DNA from 4 places in the Exiguobacterium sp. SH1S21 genome. Region 4 is predicted to be linked to each of the others. Evidence: riboswitches for the same ligand, from Rfam matches in the RefSeq annotation. Region 4 holds a riboswitch; each other region holds the start of a gene.
What was found. A riboswitch is a leader RNA that binds a small molecule or an ion and turns the genes downstream of it on or off. The one in region 4 is predicted to bind thiamine pyrophosphate.
Positions count from the first base shown of each region.

Region 1: linked by a shared signal. The riboswitch ahead of EVJ24_RS08040 (YkoF family thiamine/hydroxymethylpyrimidine-binding protein) and the one ahead of thiT (energy-coupled thiamine transporter ThiT) in region 4 are both predicted to bind thiamine pyrophosphate.
Region 2: linked by a shared signal. The riboswitch ahead of tenA (thiaminase II) and the one ahead of thiT (energy-coupled thiamine transporter ThiT) in region 4 are both predicted to bind thiamine pyrophosphate.
Region 3: linked by a shared signal. The riboswitch ahead of thiW (energy coupling factor transporter S component ThiW) and the one ahead of thiT (energy-coupled thiamine transporter ThiT) in region 4 are both predicted to bind thiamine pyrophosphate.

Region 1 is NZ_SJUY01000004.1:231,245-236,470, reverse strand. It holds gene EVJ24_RS08045 (GTP-binding protein) at 27-1,220, shown strand; TPP riboswitch at 1,286-1,386, shown strand; gene EVJ24_RS08040 (YkoF family thiamine/hydroxymethylpyrimidine-binding protein) at 1,466-2,059, shown strand; gene EVJ24_RS08035 (ECF transporter S component) at 2,052-2,627, shown strand; gene EVJ24_RS08030 (ATP-binding cassette domain-containing protein) at 2,620-3,732, shown strand; gene EVJ24_RS08025 (hypothetical protein) at 3,763-3,948, shown strand; gene EVJ24_RS08020 (energy-coupling factor transporter transmembrane component T family protein) at 3,948-4,685, shown strand; gene EVJ24_RS08015 (DUF1643 domain-containing protein) at 4,699-5,226, opposite strand, start outside.
Region 2 is NZ_SJUY01000001.1:615,998-621,223, reverse strand. It holds gene pelF (GT4 family glycosyltransferase PelF) at 1-456, shown strand, start outside; gene pelG (exopolysaccharide Pel transporter PelG) at 437-1,885, shown strand; TPP riboswitch at 1,947-2,051, shown strand; gene tenA (thiaminase II) at 2,133-2,807, shown strand; gene thiM (hydroxyethylthiazole kinase) at 2,804-3,595, shown strand; gene thiD (bifunctional hydroxymethylpyrimidine kinase/phosphomethylpyrimidine kinase) at 3,592-4,422, shown strand; gene thiE (thiamine phosphate synthase) at 4,400-5,032, shown strand; gene EVJ24_RS03020 (SDR family oxidoreductase) at 5,056-5,226, shown strand, end outside.
Region 3 is NZ_SJUY01000001.1:658,098-663,323, forward strand. It holds gene EVJ24_RS03275 (hypothetical protein) at 1-251, shown strand, start outside; gene EVJ24_RS03280 (aminoglycoside phosphotransferase family protein) at 252-1,220, opposite strand; gene EVJ24_RS03285 (hypothetical protein) at 1,265-1,585, shown strand; TPP riboswitch at 1,610-1,708, shown strand; gene thiW (energy coupling factor transporter S component ThiW) at 1,772-2,260, shown strand; gene EVJ24_RS03295 (GNAT family N-acetyltransferase) at 2,295-2,774, opposite strand; gene EVJ24_RS03300 (YcxB family protein) at 2,756-3,259, opposite strand; gene EVJ24_RS03305 (VOC family protein) at 3,353-3,751, shown strand; gene EVJ24_RS03310 (LTA synthase family protein) at 3,864-5,226, shown strand, end outside.
Region 4 is NZ_SJUY01000003.1:175,017-180,242, forward strand. It holds gene EVJ24_RS06180 (DAK2 domain-containing protein) at 1-1,191, opposite strand, end outside; gene EVJ24_RS06185 (Asp23/Gls24 family envelope stress response protein) at 1,214-1,576, opposite strand; gene rpmB (50S ribosomal protein L28) at 1,829-2,017, shown strand; gene EVJ24_RS06195 (thiamine diphosphokinase) at 2,075-2,662, opposite strand; gene thiT (energy-coupled thiamine transporter ThiT) at 2,662-3,234, opposite strand; TPP riboswitch at 3,309-3,408, opposite strand; gene rpe (ribulose-phosphate 3-epimerase) at 3,428-4,084, opposite strand; gene rsgA (ribosome small subunit-dependent GTPase A) at 4,086-4,970, opposite strand; gene pknB (Stk1 family PASTA domain-containing Ser/Thr kinase) at 5,014-5,226, opposite strand, start outside.

The DNA of each region.
Region 1 (5,226 bases), on a different contig from region 4:
ATTACGATTTAAAGGTGGTATACATCATGAAACGAATTCCGATCACAGTCTTGTCCGGATATTTAGGAAGTGGCAAGACGACGTTGCTCAATCATATGTTGAACAATCGGGATGGTAAAAAATATGCCGTCATCGTCAACGACATGAGCGAGCTGAACATCGATGAGCGATTGATTGACGGGGCAGGTTTTTCACGGACGGACGAGAAGTTGGTGGAGCTGTCTAACGGCTGCATCTGCTGCACGTTGCGAGAAGATTTACTCGAAGCGGTCAGCGAGATTGCGAACGACCGACAGCTCGACGGCATCATCATCGAGTCGTCTGGTATCTCGGAGCCGATCCCGGTCGCGCAGACGTTTACATATGCGGATGACGCCTTGGGTATCGACTTGACGAGCCGTGTGTATGTTGACGCGATGGTGACGGTCGTCGACGCGTATCGATTTTTAAAAGACTTCAACTCGGGCGAATCACTGCATGAACGGAAACAGGCTGTCGACACGGGTGATGTCCGGGAAGTCGTCGACTTGCTCGTCGATCAAGTCGAATTTGCCGACATCATCGTCCTCAACAAGGCAGACCGGGTCACGGAACCGGAACTGCACGAGATCGAAAGTCTGTTACGCGCGTTAAACCCGGCGGCGCAACTTTTGACAAGCACATACGGGAACGTGTTGTTGTCCGACCTATTAGACGTGAACTTGTTCGATTTTGACCAGGCGATGCACGCCGCCGGATGGATCCAAGAGCTCGAGACAGACGACCATACCCCTGAAACCGAAGAGTACGGCATCAGTTCGTTCGTCTATCGCCGCCGCCGTCCGTTCCACCCGGAGCGTTTACATGCGTGGATCGAACAGTTCCCGGAAGAAGTCGTCCGGGCGAAAGGTTTTTTATGGATCGCCTCACGGAACGACATCGCGTGCTTGTTCTCCCAAGCGGGGTACGCGTCGACGCTCGAACATGCGGGCCGTTGGCTCGCGACGCTTCCTGACGCGGAACGAAAGCAGATGTTCGCCGCCGAACCAGAGCTTGAGGCCGATTACATCGAGCCGTACGGCGACCGCCAGACGGAGCTCGTCTTGATCGGTCACCGAATGGACCGAGTGCGCGTCGAGCTTGAACTTGACGCCTGTCTACTGTCAGACGAAGAGATGGCGTCAGACTGGACAACGTTACGGGATACGCTTCCAGGAAACGGAATCGCGACGTTTTCATGATTTAACCGTTTACAATTCAGAATCGAACGGCTATACTTTTGCTTGCATGAACAACCGCATACATTGGACTACACTAGGGGTGCTTCGGCTGAGATGTGAGCATGGCTCCAATCCCTTATAACTCGATCCAGGTAATACTGGCGTGAGGAAGTGTGGCACTTTTTCTGATGGATTGATGATTGGATAAGTGGCCGCATTCTCATGGATGCGGCTTTTTTGTGTAACCAAATAAGGGGGGAATCATCATGAATCAACAATGTGGAACGAGCCCGATCGTCGGGTTCCGCTTTACGCTAAGCCCGATGACGTCAGAGTTCATACCGGTCATCAAAGGAGCACTCAAAGAGACTGATTTAAGCAACGTCTGGAGGCACACGGACGATGTATCGACCGTGATTCGCGGTCGGGCCGAGCACGTGTTTGACGTCGCGAAAGCAGTCTTGTCACACGCCACGAGAACAGGGGCGCATGTGTCGATGAGCGGGACGTTCTCGGCCGGATGTCCGGGCGACACGGCCGGGGACAATCTGCTCGACGTATCGAGTGAGCCGGTGAACGGGCGAGCGGCTGCCCAATACGTCTCTTCACAGTTCGCACTCTACCCGCTCGGTGATGATGATTACATGGACATTATCTATGAAGAGGTCGATTTCGCGAAAGCACGGGGCGTCTTCAATGACACGATGCATTATGCCTCAGGGATCCACGGAGATATCGAGCCGGTGTTCGCGTTTTATGAGGCGACGTTCAACCGCGTCCGCGAGAAGACGAGCCACGTCGTCATGACGGTCACGTTCAGTGTGAACAGTCCGTCGCACGAGGGACGCGTTGATGCTTAACTCATGGAAGTTGAAAGAAATCGTATTGCTGTCGATTTTATCGGTCGTCTTTGCCGTCGTCTATTTGGCGTTCGTCCATGTCGGGAACCTTTGGGCCGGTCTCATTGGACCGATCGCCTATGAATGGATTTTTGGGATTTGGTTCATCGTCTCGATTATTACCGCCTACATCATTCGAAAGCCAGGCGCCGCCTTTTTGTCGGAAGTGCTCGCGGCGTCGATCGAGATGATGATCGGCAATGCGATCGGTCCGCGCATCATCCTCGTCGGCATCATTCAAGGACTCGGCGCCGAAGCGGCGTTCGCACTAACCGGGTATAAGCGGTATGACTTGTGGGTGCTCATGCTCGCCGGATTCGGTGCGGCAATGACGAGTTTCGCATATACGTACGTCATGGGAGGTCTCAGCGCGCTCAGTCCGACGTACGTGGCTTTGATGTTCGCACTACGGGCGACGAGCGGGATGCTCATCGCAGGGATCGGCGGGAAGATTTTGAGCGACTTGTTGCTTCGAACGGGTGCGCTAGAAGGATATGCCGTCACCCGGCAGAGGAAGGCACATGGTTGAGACCGAGCGTCTGGCGTTTCGTTTCCCGGGGGAAGGACGCGACGTATTGACAGATATCACACTTCGTCTTACGGACGGCAGGACGCTCATCACCGGGGCGAGCGGGTCGGGGAAGTCGACTTTGTTCGCCTTGTTCAATCGGCTCTACCCGGACAACTGTGATGGGATTGTGACGGGGCGATTGCATCTATTCGGTCGGTCCTATGCCACGTATCGGCCTGGCGAGGTGAATCGCCGCGTCGGGACGGTGTTTCAAGACCCGGACAGCCAGTTCGTCATGCAGACGGTAGAGGAAGAGCTGATTTTCACGCTCGAAAACTTTTCGGTCGTCCGAAGCGAAATGATGGGCCGTGTCTCAGCGATTTTGTACGAGTTACATTTGTCCGATTATCGCCACCGCACCATCCATGATTTATCAGGGGGCGAGAAGCAGCAAATCGCCGTCGCCTGTGCCTTGATCGGACGTCCGGAATGGCTCTTACTCGACGAACCGCTCTCACACCTCGACCCGGCGACGGCACGTCGGTTCGTTCGCTGGCTCGACAAGTCCGCACGGAACGTCAATATCGTCGTCATCGAGCATCGTCCGTACATGTGGGGCGACTTCTTTGACCGGCACTTGGAACTCGTGAACGGAAGGATCGCAGGCGATGGATCGTTCGTCGTTCAACCGGATTATACATTTACGCCGATTGAAACGACACGGGGCACAAACATATTATTTCAGATACCGAAAGTGAATCACAAAAAGTTCCAACTTGTAGCGAGCAAAATCGCAGTGGCCCCCGGGGATGTGATCGCCATCCTTGGTCGGAACGGCAGCGGCAAATCGACGTGGCTAAAAAGCCTGGCGCGGCATCACCGTGAAGTCGGGCTCGTCCCGCAATCCCCGGCACATTTGTTTGTGACGAGTGACGTGTCGCGGGAACTAGCGTATGGACATAACCGTTCAATCGAGGACATGTTGGCACGCCTCGGGCTTGAACGTCTGCGTGGCGCCCATCCACTCTCACTCAGTCACGGTCAAAAACGGAGACTCGCCATCGGGGTGATGCTTCTGTCGGGTAAACAACTGCTCGCGTTTGATGAACCGACGGCCGGTTAAGACGAGGCATCACTTCGAGCGCTCCATGCATTGATAGCTGAACGAGTCCGTGCGGGGCAGACGGTCTTGTTCGTAACGCACGATCTCAGTTTCGCCCGTGCCGCGAGCACGTATTATTTGATGAGTGACGGGAACTTGAGTGGGCCGTACGATGCGTCGATTTGGGACGACTCGGACTTATTGCGGGCCCACGGACTGTTGACGGAGGCGCTTTGATGACGTTTCACGAGATGAACCCGACAATCAAGTTCTTGACCGTGACGTGTCTCATGTTCGGTCTCGCCTTCATGTACAACCCGTGGACTCCGCTCGTCGTCTTCTTCGGCACACTCGCCCTCCAATTCATCTTTTCCGACGTGAGCTGGAAGCGATGGGGACTGTTCATGATCCCATTTTTACTGACCGCGCTCGGGACGCTTTGGACGACGCTCGTCTTCGGCAGAGAGGCGAGCGGGCAAGTCGTGTTCTCGCTCTTCGGCAATGATGTCACCGAGGAGAACGTGTTGTTGGCGGCGACACTTTCGCTTCGGGTCCTCGCCTTTACGGTCCTGTCGCTTCTGTTCACGCTGACGACGGACCCGAAGCGGTTCGTCTACAGTCTGATGCAGCAGGCGAGATTGTCTCCGAACATCGCCTATAGCGTCTTCGTCGGCTTTCGCTTTTTCCCGATTTTAAAGATCGAACTGATGCAGCTCTATGAAACGCATGCCTTACGTGGGGTGCGCCTCGACACCCGGATCGATCACGTGCGGCACATCCCGAAACTCCTAATCCCGCTTCTTGCCGGCGCTATCCGTCAAGCCGAGCGGATCGCGTTCTCGATGGAGGCTCGGGGATTTACGGGTGAACATCGTTCCACGTACGAGGTGATTCCGGTCACGCGAAACGATTTTCTGTTGGCGTCACTCTTGTTCACGCTGTTCGGAGTAAGTGTATGGATCGGCGTGCGATAAAAAACAGGACGACTCATTTCGAGTCGTCCTGTTTTGTCTCTTTCAAGATCTTAAATTTCGGTTTGATCGATTCGTTATTGAACGCTTCGAGTACCGTATTTTCATTGGCCATGCGAATTTGTTGCGGTTCGCCTTTTGACGTCGTACCGATACAATACATGCTCGCCTCGTGCTCGGCGAATAACGTCTTGTACAGTGTGGAATGGTGCATGAGGCGCCCGGGCGAACCCCAACCGACGATGATCATGCCGCCGCTCGTCTCGACCTCGTCGAGCGTCTCTTCCACGTAATGAAAGTTCACTTCGTCGAGTTGAGACTCGACGTAGGGTAGGTTGTCATTGATGGCGAGCGTCGGGACGAGACTGATGACGCGCATCTCGCGGATCGGTTTGTCCAAATGGTTCCGCATGAGCATGTAGGCGCGTTGAGTCGTCGTACCAGATAAAAATGCATCGCTCATCCGTGGAGAATAGATGATGACGGCACAGATCACCCCATCGACGACGTCGGTGAATTCATACGTTCGCATGTAACGCTTTGT
Region 2 (5,226 bases), on a different contig from region 4:
GACGAAGAGTACGCCGAAGAATGTCGTCTACTGATTGAGCAGAGCGGGCTGACCGACTATGTCGAACTCGTCGGGAAAGTGAACGTACAAGACTGGTTGCCGAAATTTGATTTGTTGTTGCTGACGAGCATATCGGAAGGGCAGCCGCTCGCCATTTTAGAAGGGATGGCGGCTGGCATCCCTTGGGTGGCGACCGATGTCGGGGCTTGTTCGGAACTACTTTACGGACGCGCTGATGATCCGTTCGGTCCGGCCGGCTTCATCGTTCCTCCGGTCCATCCGGAAGCCATCGCTGACAAAGTCGAATGGATGATGGATTATCCGCGCGAACGGATGCGCTTCGGTAAAAACGGCCGCGAGCGTGTCCGTCAGTATTATCGATTGCAACAGTTCGTCGACCGCTATAAAGCCATCTATGAAGCGAGGAGGGAACAGTATGGCGGGCATCGGGTTTAAGTTACAAAAGCTGTTTCAAGAAGACTATTACTCTTCAAGACTGAAGGCGTACACGTTTTCCGGTCTCGTCACATCGGGCCCTTGGCTGATCGTCATCCTCGTTGTCGGTACGATTCAATGGTTGGCGTTTCAGATGCCGATGTTGTCACTCGAGGAACGGACACTGTTTATGCTATCCGTGTCTTACGCGTTCATTTTCTCGCAAATTCTATTTAGTTTTCAGCAGCTCGTCGTCACGCGATACGTGGCTGATTTATTTTATGAAAAGAAAGCCCATGAGATCTTTCCTGTCTTCACCGGCATGTTAAAAGTGACGATTCTCGCTGCCGTCGTCATGTATAGCGTGTTTTGGCTGATTTCACCGCTCAGTTTCGCCTATAAGCTCGTCCTGTTCGTCTTATTCATGACCATCAACGTCATCTGGGTCATGTTCCTGTTCTTGAGCGCCGCCAAATTTTATCAAGCGGTCGCTTACAGCTTCTTGCTAGGCGGGGTTATTTCAGTCGCGAGCGTCTATTTGATCAGTCGTCTCATGGTCAACCCATCGAGCCTCGAGCTTCTGTTTGGCTTTACTGTTGGGATGGTCGTGACGCTGTTCGGGCTATTCTTCGCGATGCTCCGAACGTTTCCACTTAGGTATGCGACGCGAGAGTTTTCATACTTCCGGTACTTTGATAAGTATCCGGACTTGTTTGCGATTGGTGTGTTATACGTGCTTGGAATCTGGGTGACCAACTTCATCATTTGGTTTGGTGAAGGGCGCATGGTGATTGCCGATTCGTTCGTGTTCAATCCGTATTATGACACGGCTGTGTTCTGGTCGTACTTGACGATCATCCCGACCCAGCTCTTGTTCGTCGTCGCTGTCGAGACAAGGTTTTACGAGCGCTATCGAACGTTTTACGGCTTGATCAATTATGGCGGGGCGTTACACCAAATTGAGAAGGCGAAGCAGACGATGACGACGGTGTTGAAAAATGAATTGATCCGACTTGGGCGAAGTCAAGGTGTCGTCACCTTGTTCGCGATCCTGATGGCGGGTGTGTTCGTCGGTTGGATCGGTGTCCCGGAAGAAGTCGGTCAAATTTTCCGGATGACGACGCTCGCCGCGTTCGCGAACGCGATGATTCTCGTACTGACGCTGCTCTTGCTTTATTTTGAGGACCGGCGTGGTGCGTTGTTCGTCAACCTATCGTTCTTCACATTGAACGCCTTGTTCACGTTGTCGTTACTATCGCGCGGGATCGATTGGTATGGGGTCGGCTTTGCAATCAGCACGATCATCACGTTCTTTATCGCAGGACTGCGCTTGATTTATTTTATGGGGAAGGTCGATTATTACGTGTTCGCGGCCTCGAACCGTCGTAAGCTCGGGACGGAACGGTTCTCGCATTTTGGGAGCGCTCTCAACCGTCGCTTCTCGCGTTAAAGGGTTTGCATTTTTCAAAAAGATTGATATGATGTGGTCGAAGATGACCGAATTTCATAATGTTTGCCACTAGGGGAGTCGCTTGACGCGGCTGAGATGGACAAGGTCCAGACCCTTTGAACCTGATCTAGTTCACGCTAGCGGAGGGAAGTGGGCGAAACGTCCTTTCTCACACTCTTTGTGTATGGCCGACGCCGCTTCCGTTATGGGAGGCGGCGTCTTTTTTCATACAAAGGAGGAGAATACGATGACATTTACCGCACACATCCGCCAAGAGGCCGACGCCTTGTTTGAGGCGAGTTTCCACCATCCGTTCGTCCGCGCGCTCGGAGACGGGACGCTCGACGAGGCGAAGTTTCGGCATTACGTGATGCAAGACTCGTACTACTTGAATCAATTTTCGAAAGTACAGGCGAAGGGCGCTACACTTGCCCCGACGATGGAGCTGGCGAGCCGATTTTTGACGCACGCCCTCCACACGATCGAGGCGGAGCACGAGTTGCATCGGGAATTTTTTACGATGCTCGCGGTTAGTGACATGGAGTGGGCGACGTTCGAACCAGCTCCGACGGCTTATGCATACGCGCTCCATATGCAACAAGCCGGCCCGACGCTCGGAGACGTGCTCGCGGCGATTCTTCCATGCTACTGGGTGTATTACGAGATCGGGGAGCGCTTGAAGGACGCAGAACCAGACCATCCGATTTACTCTGTTTGGATTGCGACGTACGGTTCGGAATGGTTCCGTGAACTTGTCGAAGAGCAGATCGAGCGACTTGATGAATTGGCGGGACAAGCGACGGAGTCAGAACGGATTCGCTATCAGCAACTGTTTTTGAAAAGTTGCTACTATGAGCTCGCGTTTTGGGAGATGGCCTGGACACTCGAATCGTGGGAACTGCCGCTTGAGGTGGGACAATGAGGCCGGATCTATGGGAAGCCGTCCGGTTGAAGCGACCGCTCGTCCATAACATTACGAACACCGTCGTCGCTAACTTCTCGGCCAACGGGTTGCTCGCCGTCGGGGCTTCCCCGGTCATGGCCGATGCGATCGAAGAAGTGGCAGACATGGCGACCGTGAGCGATGCCCTCGTCTTAAACATCGGGACGCTTGACGCTATGACCGAGGCGACGATGATACGTGCCGGACAAGCCGCGAATCAGTCGGATCGTCCTGTCGTCCTAGACCCGGTCGGTGTCGGGGCGACATCGTTCCGCCGCGACGTCGTCGAACGGATTTTGCAAGACGTACGCGTCACGGTCATCCGTGGGAACGCCGGGGAAGTCGCCACGCTTGTCGATGCCGGTTGGACGACGAAAGGGGTCGACGCCGGAAGCGGCACACATCATCCGCAACAACTCGCCGAACGAGCAGCGAACCGATATAGCTGTGTTGTCGCGATTACCGGGGCGACAGATTTCGTGAGCGATGGGACGGTCACGCTAGAAATTTTGGGCGGGCATCCGCTCATGACAGAGACGACAGGCACTGGCTGTCTACTCAGTGCGGTCGTCGGTGCGTTCCTTGCTGTTGAACCGGACGTGATGACGGCAACCTCGACCGCGCTCACCGGATATGCACGATGCGGCGAGTTGGCGAGTGAAGCAGCGACGGGTCCGGGGGATTTCCCGATCCACTTTCTCAACGCGCTCGCTACCATGACGTCAACTGACCTGCCGAGCGACCGAATCGAGGTGTTCGCGCGATGAGGCCTCAAGTCTTGACCATCGCCGGCTCGGACTCTGGCGGGGGCGCCGGAATCCAAGCCGATTTGAAAACGTTTCAAGAATTAGGCGTATTTGGCACGAGTGTCGTGACCGCGGTGACGGCTCAAAACACGCGTGGCGTGCACGGTGTCGAAGCCGTCTCCGCCGACCTCGTCGCACGCCAGCTCGATGCAGTCGGATCAGACTTTATCATCTCGGCGTGCAAGACCGGGATGCTGTTCAATCGTGAGTTGATTGATGTCGTAGCTGACGCGCTCGAGCAGCATCGTTTTCAAAATGTCGTCGTCGATCCGGTCATGATCGCTAAAGGCGGTGCGACCTTGCTTGAACGGGACGCCGTCACCGCGCTACGGACGAGGCTGTTACCGATGGCGACGGTCGTCACGCCAAATATCCCTGAAGCTGAAGTGTTGACCGGCTTGACGATTTGTACGTTCACTGATCGTATGAAAGCAGCTGAGCGCTTGTTGTCTTACGGGGCAGACGTCGTCATGTTGAAAGGCGGTCATTTGGATGGTCCTCTCGCCGAAGACCTAGTCATGACGAAAACCGATACGTTTCGAATGGTGACGCCACGGTTGCTGACGAAAGATACGCACGGGACCGGTTGCACGTTTTCGGCTGCGCTAACAGCGGAGCTCGCGAACGGGTATACCGTTATGGAAGCCGCGCAGAAGGCGAAACAGTTCATCCATAGTGCCATCGCCCACGGATTAAAGATCGGCAACGGGCATGGACCGACAAATCATTGGGCGTATAACAAGCACCCGAAAGAGGTGGTTTCCATTGAATTCATCGCCTATCGTTGAGCGGTTAAAGCTCTACTTCATCTGCGGCACGGCGGATACGTTTGATCTCGTTCAGACGGTCGAAACGGCGTTTCAATGTGGTGTGACATGTTTTCAATTTCGCGAAAAAGGTAAAGAGCCACTGTATGGGGATAAAAAAGAAGCGATGGCACGAGCGTTGCATACACTTTGTCGACAGTACCGTGTCCCGTTCATCGTTAACGATGACGTCGAATTGGCAATCAAACTCGATGCAGATGGGGTCCACGTCGGACAAGAAGATGTAGCAGCCGAAGTCGTTCGTCGGCGAATCGGTTCAAACAAGTGGCTCGGTGTCTCGGTCCACTCGATCGAGCAAGCCGCAACGGCTTCGAGATACGCCGACTATGTCGGAATTGGACCGGTTCATCCGACTGTGTCGAAACAAGACGCGGCCGAAGTGAACGGAACGGTGCTCATTCGGCAAGTTCGAGCCCGGTTTCAGCATTTGCCAATCGTGGGGATTGGTGGAATCATGCCTGAACACGTCGAAGCGATTCGACGTGACGGGGCTGACGGCGTAGCTGTCATCTCGGCCATTGCTTCTGCACCGGACGTGGCCATTGCCACACGGCGTTTCGCTTGTCTCTGAATTTTATTTGAGGAGGAAGACAGATGAACGTATTTGTAATTGGAGCGAATGGACAGATTGGAAAGCAACTCGTAGAACGATTGAAACAGGATGGGAAGCACGAAGTCACCGCGATGGTGCGGAAACAAGAGCAGCTAGACGAGTTCAAAGCGAACGGCTATCAGGCGGTTCTCGGAGACTTAGAAGGTGACGTT
Region 3 (5,226 bases), on a different contig from region 4:
CCTACACGTCAGCGCTCATCGTCGAGCTCGACGAATGGGGAGTTCAAGTCGCACGCGACCCAATCGAGAACGTCATCATTGCCGGGAACGGCGTCAAGGAAGTGACGGCCGACTTGATCGTCTTTGAGATCGAAAACGGCTACGCCATCGTCTACGACCAAGACGGTGAGATTTTGAAAGCACCGGAGTCAATCGCCCAGCTGTTTTGGAACGAGACGGATTATGAAAACCTGCTCGAGAAGAATGAGTGATCACGTACCGCGACGTTTCAAGTCCCGATACTCGAGGAACAAGTTGAGCCATTGGACCGGTTTATCGGCTGACTCGGACGGATCATACCGATAGTTGGTCACATATACATGCCACGACAGCGCCCGATATACGCAACCGAGCTCTTCAGCGATCAACAAATGGCGCCATAGCAAGTCCCGCGGCGCCACACTTTCCCACTCAGCCAAGTAGACGGTACGCATCTTCTGAATCTGTTCATACCATGCGACTTCATCGTCTTCCGGCAACAAGTCGTAGAGCGCGTTCCAAAACACACGGACGCTGAAGAACGGATGGGTGACGGTCGCATCGCCCCAATCGAGAATACATAAGTCATCCGTCTGTTTGCGCCAAAAGATGTTGCCGCCATGTAAGTCGCCGTGCTCGAGACTCATCGGCACCCCAGTCGCGAGCTCGTCGCACATGGTGAGGAGTTCGTCTTGGAGCGCCAGCACCGCCTCTGCCTTATCTCGATCTAACCCCGTACATAACTCGGGTAAATACGTCCGTATCTCTTCTTTTAGACGAGCCGGACGCCGGTCCGGGATACCGTAGGCCAAAAGCGTATCCGTGTAATTCGCTTCTTTTCTCTGTAGTTTCGCATATTGACGCACAGCCGCTTTGTACCGACTGTGCTTGGGGTATTCACGAAGTGCATACCCGCCGATGTCTCGCATAAGTAGCCAGTTGCGTGTCGCGGCAATGGCGATGACCTCCGGGACGAGTCCCGGATGCCGTTCGGCTAGATGCATCGACAGTTCAGCCTCGCCACCACTGATTGCTGTCACCGCCTTGGCGTAGTAACGGTCTGCCCCGTACTCTCCATACATCAAGTATGTCAAATCGGTATCTTTCACAACCCGCCACGTCACGCCTGGCACGTGACCATCGAGCCAGTGCTCGAACTGTTCACGGTAAGACTCGTCACGCCATGGGATGGCATCCCTCACTGACCTCACTTCCTTTCACCACACTTCGTTTAGGAGGAAATAATATGGACGTTGTCTATTATTCATACCCGGTCGATGCGCTACTCTATATGTATTTAGGTGCGACGGCTGTCTTCAGCTTCATAATTGGTCTAGTCGTTCGCCGTGTGTCGAGACGTCCAGATATCAGCTTTTGGACGACGATCGTGCTCAGCTTTGTCGGACTATGTCTTTCACTCGGCTGGTTCCGTAACGCCTCGGTCACCGTATTTATGGGTACACTCCCGTGGGTCATCAATCTCATGTTTTCCCTGTTTTTATACGCCCTGTATAGCGGTATCATTTATTTCATCTTCCGACCGCGAAAAATTGAGGCAACAAAATAACGTTATGCTATACTCAAACCAATAAACGACCACTAGGGGAGCCTTCGGGCTGAGACGGCAACTGCCGGACCCTTCGAACCTGATCTGGCTCATACCAGCGTAGGGAAGTGGCTTGGATACGTCTGTCTGTCCACGCCACTTTTCCACTTGGAGAAGTGGCGTTTTCATTTTGAAAGGAGACACTTCATGCGTATTCAACAACTCACTTGGATGGCGATGCTCATCGCCATCGCCATCATCGGCTCCTTATTCATCTCCATCCCGACCGGTGTCGCCCGGGCCTATCCGGTGCAACATATGGTGAACGTCATCGCCGCCGTCACCGTCGGTCCGATTGGTGCCGTCCTCGTCGCGTTCGTGACCGGACTCGTCCGTGTCATGACCGGGACCGGGTCGTTGCTCGCCTTCCCAGGTGGTATGATCGGCGCCTTGCTTGCTGGACTATTTTACGTGCGGACGAACCGGGTCGCTTTCGCTGCGCTCGGTGAAGTCATCGGGACGGGCGTCATTGCCTCGCTCATCGCCGTCCCGTACGCGAAAATCTTAATGGGTTCTGAGTTTGGGGCGCTGTTCTTCTTCCCGGTCTTCCTCGCCTCGAGCGTGACTGGAGCCATCCTCGGCTGGATCGTCTTGGCTCGGGTCAAACAATTGCGTCCGCTTACGATAAAGCGATAATTGAACAACAACCACCAAAACAGGGACGGCCGACTTAGGAAGGCTGTCCCTGCTTCACGTGATACACCCAAATCTCTTCCCCGTTCGCTTCATCAATCAAGCCACTGTCCTCGAATCCGCCCTTCGCATAAAACCGTTTCGCCGGTTCATTCGTCGGATGGAGGCTGAGGATGAGGTCATCGACATCAAATCGCTCTTGCATCCACTCAATCGCAAGTTGCAAAAATGTTGACCCGATGCCTTTCCCTTGCTCATCCATATCAATCATAAAGCGGTCGAGCCAGACGTAACGCTCCACCTTGTTCTCGGCCCCGACCATCATGAAGCCGACCGGTTGATTGTCTCGACAGAGCGCGTAGCACGTCCACGCGTACTTGACGTCGACGTCCATCTCGCGGAGCGATTCCGCGTTCGTTTCGATAAAGCGGGCCTGACCAGGTGCGACGGTCAAGGCGACGACCGCATCCAAGTTCGTCTCATCAATCGGTTGAATCGTCAACGCATCGGTAGCCATCGTTGTACCTCCTCCATGTCCTGCCCGCGTTTCGGCAAGATGTAGGCGCTGACCGACGAGTTATACAAATACACATAATCGGCTTCCTCGACGACTTCCTTGATGCCGCTCCATGAGACTTTCGTCTCCCCGAACGCATTTTTGTCACGAAGACCGTCTTCATCCAGATCCATCGTATGCGGGCCGATCATGCCTTCATTGCTTCGTTCTTGAATCATCCGCTTCGTCTGTTTTCGGATATGCCGTTCAAAATACTTCGGATAATACAGAAACCAGATGAGGCTGATGACGCCATACACCCCAAACAGCCACCAGCTCGTATCTTGAAACAATGTCGCGAACGTCAAAGCGCCACCACCTAAAATGATGACGGGCCCGATGATGCGCTGCAGGAATAGCATCCTCTTCCCTATCTTTGAACGTCTAATATGACTCAAGTTGAAGTGAATGTAGTCTTCTTCCGTCAATTCGTATTGGATTTCCATATGTATCCCTCCTCGGTGTCGTATACGTCTTCGTTCAAGAAAAGTTCCGCTTCAGGCTCCTATTCGCTAAAATGAAAGCAAAGGAGTGACACGATGAAACAAATCCACCATCTCTGTATCCAAACGCCCGACTATGCGGCGTCAAAGCAATTTTATGAAACGCTCGGTTTTGAGCTCGTCCAAGAGTCACCCAACTTCCATACCCGGGCGTTCAACAGTTGGCTCAAGCTCGGCGACTTCTATATCGAACTCCAGACGGCGAAGACCGACGAGACGTTATCGCCGTATTCGAAACATGCGGCCGGACCCGTTCACTTCGCCTTGTACGTCGATGACCTTGAAGCGGAAGTCCGTCGGCTCGAGGCGCTCGGTGTCACGTTCTTGCCGAAACATGGCGGCAACATCTACTTCGTCGTCGATGGACATTTGAGCAAACTAAAAGCCCCGGAAGACACGATCATCGAGCTTCGGGACACATTTTTGATCAAGTGAGGCGCTCGCCTCGCTTTTTTTCGTCCGTATCGCACACCCCCATGTTTCCCGCCACCTACGAACAGGTACATGAAAAAGAATACGACGTGTACGTACCGTTTGGAGGCTATTTATGAAATATCTTGATTATTGGAGTTATCTGTCACTATCACTTGCCAAACTATTTTTATTCAGCGTCTTGACCGCGAGCGCGTTCAACGTTCATTTTTTACTCGTCAATATCGGGATGATTCTCATGATGACGAGCTGGGCTCTACTCGTGAAGACGAAAACACGGCGCTGGATTTTATTCGCCTCGCTGTTTCTACACAGCACACTCCTCATCTCCGACGTCTGGTATTACCGCTATTTCGGCAATCTGTTGTCGGTCGCGCTTTTGTCAGACGTTGGTCAGATGGGCGACGTCGGCGGCGGCTTCCTGACGTTGATTCAACCGACCGACTTTCTATTGTTCGCGGACCTGGTGCTTTATACCGCTGTCCTCGTCTATATGAGAAAAAGACCTGCGCAAGTCACAGGAAAAAACCGCCGGATCGCCGCTGCCGGTTTTGTCATCGGCTTGGCCGCCTTCGTCGTTCCATTAACCGTCAGTCAGCCGAATGATGACGAGCAAGCACCGATTTCGAACATGCGTGAATATTACGAGTACGGCTTTTGGGGGTATCACGGCCTCGACTTATTCCGTGGCATCGGCGACCAACTCGGCTTCGGAGACGGCTTAACCGCACAAGAAGAGACGCGGCTCGGTACCTCGACTCCAACCGACGTCGAGACAACGGCTGATACGAACGTCATCATGCTGCAGCTCGAGTCGTTCCAGACGTCGGTGATCGGACAGACGATCAACGGACAGGAACTGACACCGAACTTGAACGCGCTTCGTGACGAGATGTTGTACTTCCCGAACTTCTATCATCAGACGCACGAAGGCCGGACGTCGGACGCAGAATTCACGGTCAACACCTCGCTCTATCCCGTCAAATCCGGTTCAGTGTACACCCAGTACGGTGACCATACGTTTGACGCCTTACCTGAACGTTTGCGCCAAGCCGGCTATGATACGGCCGCGATGCATGCGTTCGATAAAACGTTTTGGAACCGCGACAACGTCTACGACAATATCGGCTTCAATCATTTTTTCAGCAAAGACGATTACCCCGCTCAGGACGTGATCGGCATGGCACTTAACGACAAAGACTTCTTGACCACTTCCGTCGAAGCGATGGACACGTTAGCAGAACCGTTTTATGCGTTCATGGTCGCTTTGACGAGCCATACGCCGTACGACATTCCGGAAGAAGAGAAGCGTTTGGACTTGACCGGATATGACGATCCGCTGCTTCAAAACTATTACCATACCATCCATTACGTCGACGCGGCCGTCGGATTGATGGTCGATCAATTGAAGGCGAACGGGACGTGGAATAATTCGTTAGTCGTCTTTTATGGCGATCATGACAGCGGGCTGACCTCAG
Region 4 (5,226 bases):
GTTCGGGAAGATGAAGACGTGCTCGGCGTTCGCCGCTTCAATCGCTTTGACGATGTCTTCCGTCGACGGGTTCATCGTCTGCCCGCCTTCGATGACATGTGCGGCACCGAGCGAACGGAACAGTTCACTGACACCTTCACCCATGGCGACGGTGACGATCGCGTAAGGTACTTTCGCTTTGACGGCAGTCGCTTGAACGCCGTGCTGGTTGGCACCGTGCTCTTCTTCAAGAATCGTCGAATGCTGTTGACGCATGTTCTCGATCTTGACCGCGACAAGCTCACCAAAACGTTGTCCTTTCGTGATGACGTCGCCCGGCGTCTCGACGTGAACGTGGACTTTGAGCAACTCTTCGTCGGCGACGACAAGGAGCGAGTCTCCGAGTTCAGACAGCTCGTTACGGAACACGTCCTCATCGAACGGAGTCTGTTTCAACTTTTCGTCTTGGAAACGGACCATGATCTCCGTGCAATATCCAAATTCGATATCTTCCGTCGACATGAAACCTTGCGCAGCATGGTGTTCTGCCTCAACGAGGGCATCCATGACCGGTGCGTGCGGCTTCTCGAGCTCTTTCCCTTCAAGGCTCGCGAGGAACCCTTCATAGATGACGAGGAGACCTTGACCGCCTGAGTCGACGACACCGACTTCTTTTAAGACCGGCAACAAATCAGGTGTCCGCTCGAGCGAAGCTTTCGCTTCCGTGATCACTTGCTCCATGAACTCATTGAAATCGCTCGTCGACTCAGAGGCACGGAGCGCTTCGTCGGCCGCTTCACGAGCAACCGTCAAAATCGTTCCTTCAACCGGTTTCATAACCGCCTTGTATGCCGTGTCAACGCCACGTTTGAGTGCCTCGGCAAAGTCGAGTGTCGACAATTCTGTCTTTCCTTCGATCGATTTACCGAAACCACGGAATAATTGGCTCAAAATAACACCCGAATTCCCACGGGCCCCCATAAGTAGGCCGCGGGCAAACTTCGATGACACGTCAGCGATGTTCGCTGTGTCGAGTGCGGCCACTTCCTTCGCACCTGAAGTCATCGTCAAATTCATGTTCGTTCCCGTGTCGCCGTCTGGGACCGGGAAGACGTTAAGCGAATCCACGTAATCTGCATTTTGGCTCAAGTTGGCTGCACCGTTTGCGACCATTTGCGCAAACACCAATCCATCTAAACGTTTTAACCCCACACCAAATCCTCCTTCGTTCTCGTCAGTCATTCGTCAGACGAACGCCTTGTACGAATATATTTACCGACGAAACGTTTAATCCTAAAGTTTCACCGAGCGTGTATTTTACACGACTTTGCACGTTGTACGCGACTTCCGACACTTTCGTCCCGTAGCTCACGATGATGTGCATATCGATATGTACGTCTTCTCCATCTTGACGTACGACAACGCCACGCGCATAGTTCTCACGTTTGAGCAGTTCTGCGATCCCGTCTTTCAGTTGAGCTTGTGACGCCATTCCTACGACGCCGAAACATTCCATCGCCGCACCGCCCGCGAGTGTCGCGACCACGTCGTTCGTGATATCAATATTGCCATATGTTGTCTTCATTTCAATTGCCATATGGAGTAGCCTCCTTTATTCGGAATGATTCCTACAGTATATTCTACAATAAGTACCTAGTTATTAAAAGGACATGCCCCTAAACTCGGTCAATTGTAACCGCAACCCTCATTCATTATTAAAATCCTCATCCGTAATGTCAAGTTTTTTTCTTGTCATCCGGTTATTTTCTAGTTGCATCGTGAAAAAACCCATGCTAATATAAACGAGTGTCTATTAGGACGAACCCACATAAAAAAGGAGGGGAAACGCATGGCACGTAAATGCTACGTAACAGGTAAGTCACCTAAGTCAGGTAACAACCGTTCGCACGCACTCAACAAGACAAAACGTACTTGGGGTGTAAACGTACAAAAAGTTCGCATTCTCGTTGACGGTAAACCTAAACGAGTTTGGGTTTCAGCTCGCGCTCTTAAATCAGGTCTCGTTGAACGCGTATAATTACCATACACGAACGAAATAAATCCCAGCGGCATGCGCCGATGGGATTTTTTTTGTTTATTTCTTTATATACATAATCAAGACGTTGCCGCTATGAACGAGCAAGTCCGCCTCTTCCGCCGACCACTCGTTTGAGATCGTCAGCGCCTCATGGCTGACGACGTCATGGTTCTCGAGCGGGTACTTGACGCCACGAATCGAGACCGAGGCCCGTTTCCAAGGTACGAGCGACAAGTAATGGTCAGGACGACGCGGGAGACGATAGTCCCCTTTTCCGACGAGACGGACTTCTTGCCCGTCTGCGAACAACCGCATCTCGGGGTACGCTTCGAGCAGACCGACGTTGCTGAGCGTCATATCGAGCCTGCCCCCGAGTGCACCGTATACGTCGATCACGTCCGCCCCTTTCCCTCGTGCCGCCTCGAGAGCGATCTCAAGGTCGGTCACGTCTTTTTCAGACGGATAACGGACAGCTTCCTCCGGCACGGTGCCTGTGAACGAATCAAAGTCACCGACGAGCAGGTCCGGCTTCATTCCACGGTCGAGCAGCGTATGATAGCCGCCGTCGACGCCGATGACGTAATCGGCGTTCCGAGGAAGCTCAGGGACCGCTTCCGGGCTCGCAGCCACAATCAAGACGCGCATTATCTGATGTCCCGTGTCGCGAGCGTCGCGAAACGCGGCGCCGACGTGAACAAGAGCACGATCACGACCGCCGAGACGAGGAACGACGGCAACATATACGTCAAGTTATAGCCTAGCGAGTACAAGACGACCGGTCCTTCCGCATACTCGGCGAAGAAGACGATGCCAGAAACGACGTGCGCAACGTAGCGGAGCGCCGAGCCGATCAACGCCCCGAGAATCAAATAGAACGTGAGCGTTTTCTTGGCGCCGTCTTTTGCCGACTGTTTGACTTGCCCGGCGAAGATGCCGGCGACTCCGACGAGGCCGTAGGCGACCGTGTAGTCGAGTAAAAATTGGACCGGTGTGAAGATATAGGCCCCAAATAACAGTTGTAGCGTCCCGACGAGCGCGCCTGTCGCGAGTCCGCCTCTCAATCCATGCCGATACGCCATCACGAGAATCGGCAGCATCGCCAAGCTGACTGCTCCGCCTTGCGGCAACCGATATGGGATGAGCATGTCAAAGATCAGTCCGAGCGAGGCGAACAGCGAGATTTCAATGAGCGCCTGTAGTTTTAAACGTTGTTTCATCTTATTCCCTCCTTGATATGAGTGAACGACAAAAAGCAGCATGACGTAAACGCCATGCTGCTATCGTGTAGCAACGTGCATTTTCGCCACATCCCTACGTCCGTGTGAACGGAACAGGTTCAAAGGGTTAGCTCATGCCTCTCAGCCACAGATGTGACACCCCTTGCGACAATATTTGTTGTTCTACAGACAATTATACACGAGACGCGTTGCGAATGCTATCGATTGCGTCTTTATAGCTCGGTTCGTTATAGATGGCTGAACCGGCAACGAGGACGTCGGCACCTGCGTCGATACAAAGTTTTGCCGTCGCAGGATTTACCCCGCCATCGATCTCGATCTCGAAGTCGAGACGACGCGCTTGGCGCATCTCGCTGAGCGCCGCAATCTTCGGGACGACCGCTTCGATGAACGCTTGGCCGCCAAAGCCAGGGTTCACGGTCATGAGCAATACCATATCGACATCACCGAGCACGTGCTCGATTGATGACAACGGCGTATGTGGGTTCAAGACGACACCACACTTGGCGCCGGCTCCTTTGATTTGTTGCAATACGCGATGCAAATGGTTTGTCGCCTCGACATGGACCGTGACGATATCGGCGCCTGCTTGAACGAAGTCCTCGACGAACCGTTCCGGTTGGTCGATCATCAAATGGACGTCTAATACCATGTCCGACTTGTCACGCAAACTTTTGAGTACCGGCAGTCCAATCGAGATGTTCGGCACGAACTGACCGTCCATGACGTCAAAATGAATGTAATCGGCCCCTGCTTCTTGGACCGCTTTGACCTCTGCCTCAAGGTTGGCAAAATCGGCCGACAGGATCGATGGTGCGATTTTAATCATGTTAGTACCTCCGTTGTCTATCTTTTAATTCCTCCATAAACGTAACATAGTTCGCATAGCGGGTGGAAGCGATTTCTCCGGCCTCGACCGCCGCTTTGACGGCACAACCTGGCTCGTTCAAATGGGCGCAACCACGGAATTTACAGTCATCGTGCCGCAAGACGAATTCAGGGAAACACCAACGCATCTCCTCGACTTCAAGTTCTTCCGGGAACTCAAGACTCGAGAATCCAGGTGTATCGGCGACGAACCCGTCCGCGAGTGTGATGAGCGTGACGTGACGCGTCGTATGCTTCCCGCGGCCAAGCGCTTTCGAAATTTTACCAGTCGCGAGTTCGAGCTCCGGTGCGACCGCGTTCAGCAACGAACTCTTCCCGACGCCGGTCTGTCCGGCGAACACGCTCGTCTTGTCTTTGAACGCGCTGCGGATGAGCTCGATTCCAGCTCCGTCTTCGGTCGACGTCTCAATGACTTGATAGCCGATCGAACGGTATAGCGCTGCCGCCGCACTAATTTTTTCTTTTTCAGTTTCTAGCAACAAGTCCATCTTCGTCAACACGATGATTGGGTGAACTTGCTTCGATTCGATCAAAATGAGAAAGCGGTCAAGCAAATGAAACGAGAACGCCGGCTCTTTCACGGAAAAGAGCAGAAACGCCTGATCGATGTTGGCGATCGGCGGACGGACGAGATGGTTCGACCGCTCATCGACAGCCATGATGTAGCCGGTCCCGTCCCCTTGGTCTTGAATATCGACGTCGTCCCCGACGACGGGCGAAATGTTTCGGTTCCGGAAGTTTCCCCGGGCGCGACATCTGATTTCAACTTTCGTTTCGGTCATGACATCATAAAATCCACCTTGCAAGCGAATAATCGTTCCTTTCATCCTGTTTCCTCCTTAGAAAAGAGGTGACGCGCACGCCACCTCTTCATTGTGAATCTTTTGCTTGGGCGTATGTCACCGTATCGGTCCGAACGACTTCTCCCTCGACTTCAATCGTCGCGGTACCGACTTCGTCCGGAGCAATGACGAGCGTATAGGAATACGTCGTCGTTTCTGTGATCATATCACGCAACACTTCGATCTCACCACGGGCATCGACGGTACGGATGACGACTTCGACCGGCTCCGCCTCTTCACC